2 linked regions of the Sinorhizobium fredii USDA 257 genome follow. The protein of the gene in region 1 interacts with the protein of each later gene in a pairwise test. Links are inferred from orthologs where the notes say so. Each region holds a gene or a part of one and is shown in the gene's direction. Other genes may lie near its edges.

Region 1 (3,480 bases):
GGACATCATCGAGAAACACATCGAGCGGATGCGCGGACTTGGCCGCAAGGTGGAGCAGATCGGCCTTGCCGCCGAGACGGAAAAGGGCACCTTCGTGCCGCCGACGATCATCGAGCTGGAGAAGCTCTCCGATCTGCAGCGCGAGGTCTTCGGGCCGGTGCTGCACGTCATCCGCTACCGCCGCGACGCTCTCGACCGACTGGTCGACGACATCAACGCCACCGGTTATGGGCTGACCTTCGGCTTGCACACGCGCCTCGACGAGACGATCGCCCATGTGACGAGCCGCATCAAGGCCGGCAACCTCTATGTCAACCGCAACATCATCGGCGCGGTGGTGGGCGTGCAGCCCTTCGGCGGCCGCGGCCTTTCCGGCACCGGACCGAAGGCCGGCGGGCCGCTCTATCTCGGCCGGCTGGTAACGACCGCCCCGGTGCCGCCGCAGCACAGCTCGGTGCATACCGACCCGACGCTGCTCGATTTCGCCAAGTGGCTCGACGGCAAGGGCGCCACGGCGGAGGCGGAAGCCGCACGCAATGCCGGCAGCACCTCGGCGCTCGGAATGGATCTGGAACTCCCCGGGCCCGTCGGCGAGCGCAATCTCTATGCGCTGCATCCGCGCGGCCGCATCCTCGCGGTGCCGGCGACAGAGAGCGGGCTCTACCACCAGCTCGCCGCGGCGCTCGCAACCGGCAACAGCGTCGTCGTCGATGCGGCCTCCGGCCTGCAGGCCACGCTGAAAAACCTGCCGCACAGCGTCGCGCTGCGCGTCTCCTGGTCGAAGGACTGGACGGCCGACGGCCCCTTTGCCGGCGCGCTCGTCGAAGGCGATGCCGAACGCATCCGCGAGGTTAACAAGGCGATCGCCGCCTTGCCGGGTCCGCTCCTGCTGGTCCAGGCCGCATCGGGCGAGGAAATCGCCCGCAATCCGGATGCCTATTGCCTGAACTGGCTGGTCGAGGAGGTTTCCACCTCGATCAACACCGCCGCCGCCGGCGGCAATGCCAGCCTGATGGCGATCGGCTGAGCCTCTGGCTTTGCCCTCCCCACAAGGGGAGGGTTTAACCTGCCGCACACTCTCCACTGTTCTGGGCGTTGCAGCAGGCTCGATTTTTCGAGCATGGCAGTCGGCCGCAGCGGACACCAAGCCCCTCCCCTCGTGGGGGGGGTGGGGAGGGCGATGTCTCAACGCCCCCGTTGCGCCCCGCCAATCGACGACAGATGACCAAGCGCCGTCATTCCGTTATCAGCATTCCAAACGGAAGAAGCGGATGTTCACGCTCCAGCGCATCGAGACCTCCACACAGGAAATCAAGAAGAGCCGCTTTCTGGCGATCGCCGGTCCGATCGACGACGAGCAATCGGCCAAGGCTTTCCTCGCAGCACATTCCGCTCCGGGCGCCAATCACAATTGCTGGGCCTGGCGCATCGGCCAGACCTACCGCTTCAATGACGACGGCGAGCCGAGCGGCACGGCGGGCAAGCCGATCCTCGCGGCGATCGACGGTCAGTCGCTCGACCGGGTCGTGGTCGCGGTGACGCGCTGGTTCGGCGGCGTCCTGCTGGGCAGCGGCGGGCTGATCCGCGCCTATGGCGGCACCGCCGCACTCTGCCTCAGGACGGCGGAAAAGGTCGAGCTCGTCGAGACGCTGCGTGTCACGATCGCCTGCGACTTCGCCGATCTCGCCCTGATCAAGGCCCGGCTCACCGCCCGCGGCGTCGCGATCGCCAGCGAAAGTTTCACCGACACCGGTGCGGTGCTGGCAATCGACCTGCGCAAGGACGTGGCGGAAGCAACCCTCGCGCTCGTGAGTGATCTCAGTCGCGGCAGGGCGATCGTAACGCTTCAAAGCTGAGCGCTCTTTTCCTCGGCCTCACAATCATCATACAAATGATCGATAAACCGGCGTGGCGCCGCCACGACGACAAGTGATCGAGGAGGCCTTCAGATGAAGACGAGGATTTTGGGACGGACGGGCGCAAGGATTTCGGAGATCGGATTCGGCGCCTGGCAGATCGGCGGCTCCTGGGGCGACGTCAGCGAGGAGGACGGCAGGCGCGCCCTTCACGCCGCGCTCGACAACGGCGTCACCTTCATCGACACGGCTGACGTCTATGGCGACGGGCGCTCGGAAAAGATCATCGCCGCGGTGCTGAAGGAACGCGGCGGCGAGAAGCCCCTCGTTGCCACCAAGGCCGGGCGGCGGCTCAACCCGCATGTCGCCGACGGCTATACGGGCGGCAATATCGAGGCCTTCATCGACCGCAGCCTCAAGAATCTCGGCGTCGAGGCGCTGGATCTCGTCCAGCTCCACTGCCCGCCGACGGACGTCTACTACCGCCCGGAGCTCTTCGGCGCACTCGACCAGCTGGTGACCAAGGGCAAGATCCGCCATTACGGCGTCTCGGTCGAGAGGGTCGAGGAGGCCCTGAAGGCGATCGAATATCCGGGCATCGCCACGGTGCAGATCATCTACAACATCTTCCGTCAGCGGCCGCACGATCTCTTCTTCGCCGAAGCGAAGAAGAAGAATGTCGGCATCATCGTTCGCGTGCCGCTCGCCTCCGGCCTGCTTTCCGGCAAGATCGGCAGGGACACGGTCTTCGCCGCGGACGACCACCGCAACTTCAACCGTCACGGCGAAGTATTCGACGTCGGCGAGACCTTCGCCGGCGTGCCGTTCGAGGCAGCGCTGGAAGCGGTTGAACAGTTGCGTGCTCTGGTGCCGGCGAATGTGCCGATGGCGCAGTTCGCGCTTCGCTGGATCCTCGCGCAGGAGGCCGTTTCCGTCGTCATTCCCGGCGCCCGCAACGCCGTCCAGGCTCAATCGAATGCGGCAGCAAGCGCCCTTGCACCGATCGACGGAGCGGCCATGGACGCGATCGCCGCACTTTACGAGCGGCTGATCAAGGTTCATGTTCATCAGCGGTGGTAAGGTGGCGAAGGCGCCGCCTTCCCGGCATTCCGGCCCAAGGCAAGGCCATGATGAGCGAAGCCTCCGATCTCGAGCGTTTCGTCAAGGCGCAGCAATGCGTCTATGAGACCGCGCTGGCGGAGCTTCGCGCCGGCGCCAAGCGGACCCATTGGATGTGGTTCATCTTCCCGCAGATCCAGGGCCTCGGCCATTCCCCGATGGCGCAGCGCTACGCGATCTCGAATGTCGATGAGGCGCGGGTCTATCTCAGGCACCCACTCCTCGGCCGGCGCCTTCTCGAATGCACGGAAGCCGTGAATGCAGTAACCGGGCGCAGCGCACTGGACATCTTCGGCCGGCCGGACGATCTCAAGTTCCGCTCGTCGATGACGCTCTTCGAGGCCGCCGACCCGACCGTCGGCGCTTTCGCAAGGGCGCTCGACCATTATTACAATGGTGCCAGGGATCCTCGAACGAGGGAAATTCTCGGCAGGATCTGAATGCCGGCCAAGCTCAAAGCGATGCGACCGAGATCTGCGTGACGAGCAGCATCAGAAGGGCACAG
Region 2 (3,725 bases), 3.4 Mb from region 1 along the record:
CCTTCGGCTGGGAGCCCCGCGCCCGCGACTTTCCGAGAAGAAACCGCCTGGTCGCCGGCATCAGCCTCGGCGTCGCGATCATCGAGGCTGCCAGCCGTTCGGGGTCGCTCATCACCGCCCGCTATGCAGCCGATTTCGGGCGGCTCGTCTTTGCCGTGCCGGGCTCACCGCTCGATCCGCGCTGTCACGGCACGAACGATCTGCTGAAACAGGGGGCGATCGTCACTACCGCCACAAGTGACGTTCTGGAGGGATTGTCGCCTCTCAGCCGCGACGATCTTTTCTCGCGCTTGAGCGCCCGCGAGCCGTCGGTCGAACACGCGCCCTCCGGGATACCGGCGACGGCGGCACCCGGCGAAGGCGACCGTGCCCGCATCGTCGAGGCGCTCGGCCCGACGCCGGTCGAGATCGACGACATCATTCGCCACACCGGCCTTGCCGCCTCCGAGGTCTATCTCGTGCTGCTCGAACTCGATCTTGCCGGCCAGCTCTGCCGCCACGGGGCCAATCTCGTCTCCCTCGCTCCCCCGCAATAGCGCGAAAACACAGCTGTACGTCGCCTCGCAACACGCGCAGAAATCGCAAATTGAACCACCACGAGTTGCGGAATGTCGTTTGTTGCGGTTTGGTTGCGGTCGGCCGGAATGTCGCTATTTTCGATAAAGCCCTTGACCGCGCCCGAATCCCTGTCCATTTCGTGGCCTCAATAGCGGCCGCGCAACGCCTGCGCTTTGCCAGAAGAGATTGTCTCAGAGAATGACGATGAATGTTGTAGTGGTGGAGTCGCCTTCCAAGGCCAAGACGATCAACAAGTATCTGGGCCCCGGCTACAAGGTACTTGCTTCGTTCGGCCATGTGCGGGATCTGCCGGCCAAGGATGGATCGGTTCGCCCGGACGAAGACTTCGAAATGTCGTGGGAAGTCGATGGCGCCTCCGCCAAGCGGATGAAGGACATTGCCGACGCTGTGAAGTCGTCGGACGGGCTGTTCCTCGCAACCGACCCGGATCGCGAGGGTGAGGCGATCTCCTGGCATGTGCTCGACCTCCTCAAGAAGAAGAAGGTCATTGGCGACAAGCCGGTCAAGCGCGTCGTCTTCAATGCGATTACCAAGAAAGCCGTGCTCGATGCGATGGCCGATCCGCGCGACATCGACATTTCGCTTGTCGACGCCTATCTCGCCCGCCGCGCGCTCGACTATCTCGTCGGCTTCAACCTCTCGCCGGTTCTCTGGCGCAAGCTGCCGGGCGCGCGCTCGGCCGGCCGCGTGCAATCGGTGGCGCTGCGTCTCGTCTGCGATCGCGAGGGGGAGATCGAACGCTTCGTCACAGAAGAATATTGGAATATCTCGGCGCTTTTGAAGACGCCGCGCGGCGACGAATTCGAAGCACGGCTCGTCTCGGCCGACGGCAAGCGGCTGCAGCCGAGGTCGATCGGCAACGGCGAGGAGGCCAATCGGCTGAAGGCCCTGCTCGACGGCGCAAGCTATGTGGTCGCAAGCGTCGAAGCGAAGCCCGTCAAGCGGCACCCAGCCCCGCCCTTTACCACCTCGACGCTGCAGCAGGCCGCCTCCTCCAAGCTCGGTTTCTCGGCGTCGCGGACCATGCAGGTGGCGCAGAAGCTCTATGAAGGTGTCGATATCGGTGGTGAAACCGTCGGTCTCATTACCTATATGCGAACCGACGGCGTGCAGATGGCACCCGAAGCGATCGACGCCGCGCGCCGGGCGATCGGCAGCCAGTTCGGTCCCCGCTACCTGCCGGAAAAGCCGCGCTTCTACTCGACCAAGGCGAAGAACGCCCAGGAAGCACACGAAGCCATCCGGCCGACGGACTTCAACCGCACGCCCGATCAGGTACGTCGCTTCCTCGACGGCGACATGCTGAAGCTCTACGATCTGGTCTGGAAGCGCGGTATCGCCAGCCAGATGGCATCGGCCGAGATCGAACGGACGACAGCGGAGATCCTGGCCGACAACGGCGGCAAGAAGGCCGGCCTCAGGGCAACCGGCTCGGTCATTCGCTTCGACGGCTTCATCGCCGCCTATACGGACATGAAGGAAGACGGCGAACAGGCGGACGACGGCGACGAGGATGGTCGGCTGCCCGAGATCAACGCACGCGAAAATCTCGCCAAGCAGAAGATCAACGCCACCCAGCACTTCACCGAGCCGCCGCCACGCTATTCGGAAGCGACGCTCATCAAGAAGATGGAAGAGCTCGGCATCGGCCGCCCTTCGACCTATGCCGCAACGATCAGCACGCTCGTCGACCGCGACTATGTAGAGATCGACAAGCGTAAGCTGGTGCCGCAGGCCAAGGGCCGGCTGGTGACGGCATTCCTCGAGAGCTTCTTCGCCCGCTACGTCGAATATGATTTCACCGCATCGCTCGAGGCGAAGCTCGATCAGATTTCAGCCGGCGAACTCAATTGGAAAGATGTGCTGCGCGAGTTCTGGAAGGACTTCTTCTCGCAGATCGAGGATACCAAGGAACTGCGCGTCACCAATGTGCTCGATGCACTCAATGAGGAGCTGGCGCCGCTCGTCTTCCCGAAACGCGAGGACGGCGGCGACCCGCGGATCTGCCAGGTCTGCGGCACCGGCAAGCTCTCGCTGAAGCTCGGCAAATACGGCGCCTTCGTCGGCTGCTCCAATTACCCGGAGTGCAACTACACGCGCCAGCTGTCGTCCGAAAGCAATGGCGAGGCGGAAGCGGCGGCGTCGAACGAGCCGCAGAGCCTCGGCAAGGATCCGCACACCGGCGAGGAAATCACGCTGCGCAGCGGTCGCTTCGGACCTTACGTCCAGCGCGGCGACGGCAAGGATGCGAAACGCGCGAGCCTGCCCAAAGGGTGGACGCCCGCGACGATCGACCACGAGAAGGCGCTCGCTCTTCTTTCGCTGCCGCGCGACATCGGAAAGCATCCGGAAACGGGCAAGATGATTTCGACCGGGCTCGGCCGCTACGGGCCGTTCGTGCTGCATGATGGTACCTATGCCAATCTGGAATCGGTCGAAGACGTCTTCTCGATCGGCCTCAACCGCGCCGTTTCGGCACTCGCCGACAAGCAGTCGAAGGGCGCCGGCGGCGGACGCGGGCGCACTGCCGCCGCCCTCAAGGAACTCGGCCAACATCCCGAAGGCGGCGCGATCACCGTGCGCGACGGGCGCTTCGGCCCCTATGTCAACTGGGGCAAGGTGAACGCCACCCTGTCGAAAGGCAAGGATCCGCAATCCGTGACCGTCGAGGAAGCGCTCGCGCTGATTGCCGAACGTGCGGCGAAGGGTGGCGGATCGAAGGGCAAGGCGACCAGGGGCAGATCCGCGGCCGCAGCAACGAAAAGCACGGCGGCGAAAGCCGAGAAGCCCAAGACAGCGGCGAAGCCGAAGAGCAAGACGGCCGCGAAGGCCAAGAAGGACTGACATTGAGCAGAATTCCGCGCGATCCGGCCGAACGGCCCGCAAAAGGTGCCGGCAAGAAGCAGTTGCGCGCGGCCCAGGCGGCGCCCTCCGTAAGGGAAACGATCGTCCACGGCGCCGTTCCGCCACGCGACGTCTTGATGCGCTTCATCGCCGAGAACCCGCAGCAGGCCTCGAAGCGGGAGATCGCCAAGGCATTCGGCCTGAAGGGCGAGGCGCGCGTCGAACTCAAGGCGCTGCTCCGCTCGCTGGAAGAAGACGGGCTGGTCGAGAAGAAGCGCAAGTCGCTCGTTCGCCCCGGCGCG

The links. The genes of interacting proteins can lie anywhere in the genome.
Region 2: the proteins of USDA257_RS00455 (region 1) and topA interact in binary tests that used the Escherichia coli proteins (3 or more experiments, as listed by UniProt). The link is inferred for Sinorhizobium fredii USDA 257 from one-to-one orthologs.

The regions. Positions count from the first base shown.
Region 1 is NC_018000.1:96,305-99,784, reverse strand. The notes cover bases 138-3,063. They hold USDA257_RS00455 (IMPACT family protein), read left to right. Parts: upstream 138-1,271; coding sequence 1,272-1,856; downstream 1,857-3,063. Other genes in these bases: USDA257_RS00445 (DUF1810 domain-containing protein), read left to right, coding at 2,984-3,063; USDA257_RS00450 (aldo/keto reductase), read left to right, coding at 1,950-2,936; putA (trifunctional transcriptional regulator/proline dehydrogenase/L-glutamate gamma-semialdehyde dehydrogenase), read left to right, coding at 138-1,027. In the rest of the region: more of putA, read left to right, coding at 1-137; more of USDA257_RS00445, read left to right, coding at 3,064-3,415.
Region 2 is NC_018000.1:3,510,503-3,514,227, reverse strand. Bases 453-3,623 are described here. They hold topA (type I DNA topoisomerase), read left to right. Parts: upstream 453-762; coding sequence 763-3,423; downstream 3,424-3,623. Other genes in these bases: rnr (ribonuclease R), read left to right, coding at 3,426-3,623; dprA (DNA-processing protein DprA), read left to right, coding at 453-536. Also shown: more of dprA, read left to right, coding at 1-452; more of rnr, read left to right, coding at 3,624-3,725. UniProt on the Escherichia coli protein: Releases the supercoiling and torsional tension of DNA, which is introduced during the DNA replication and transcription, by transiently cleaving and rejoining one strand of the DNA duplex.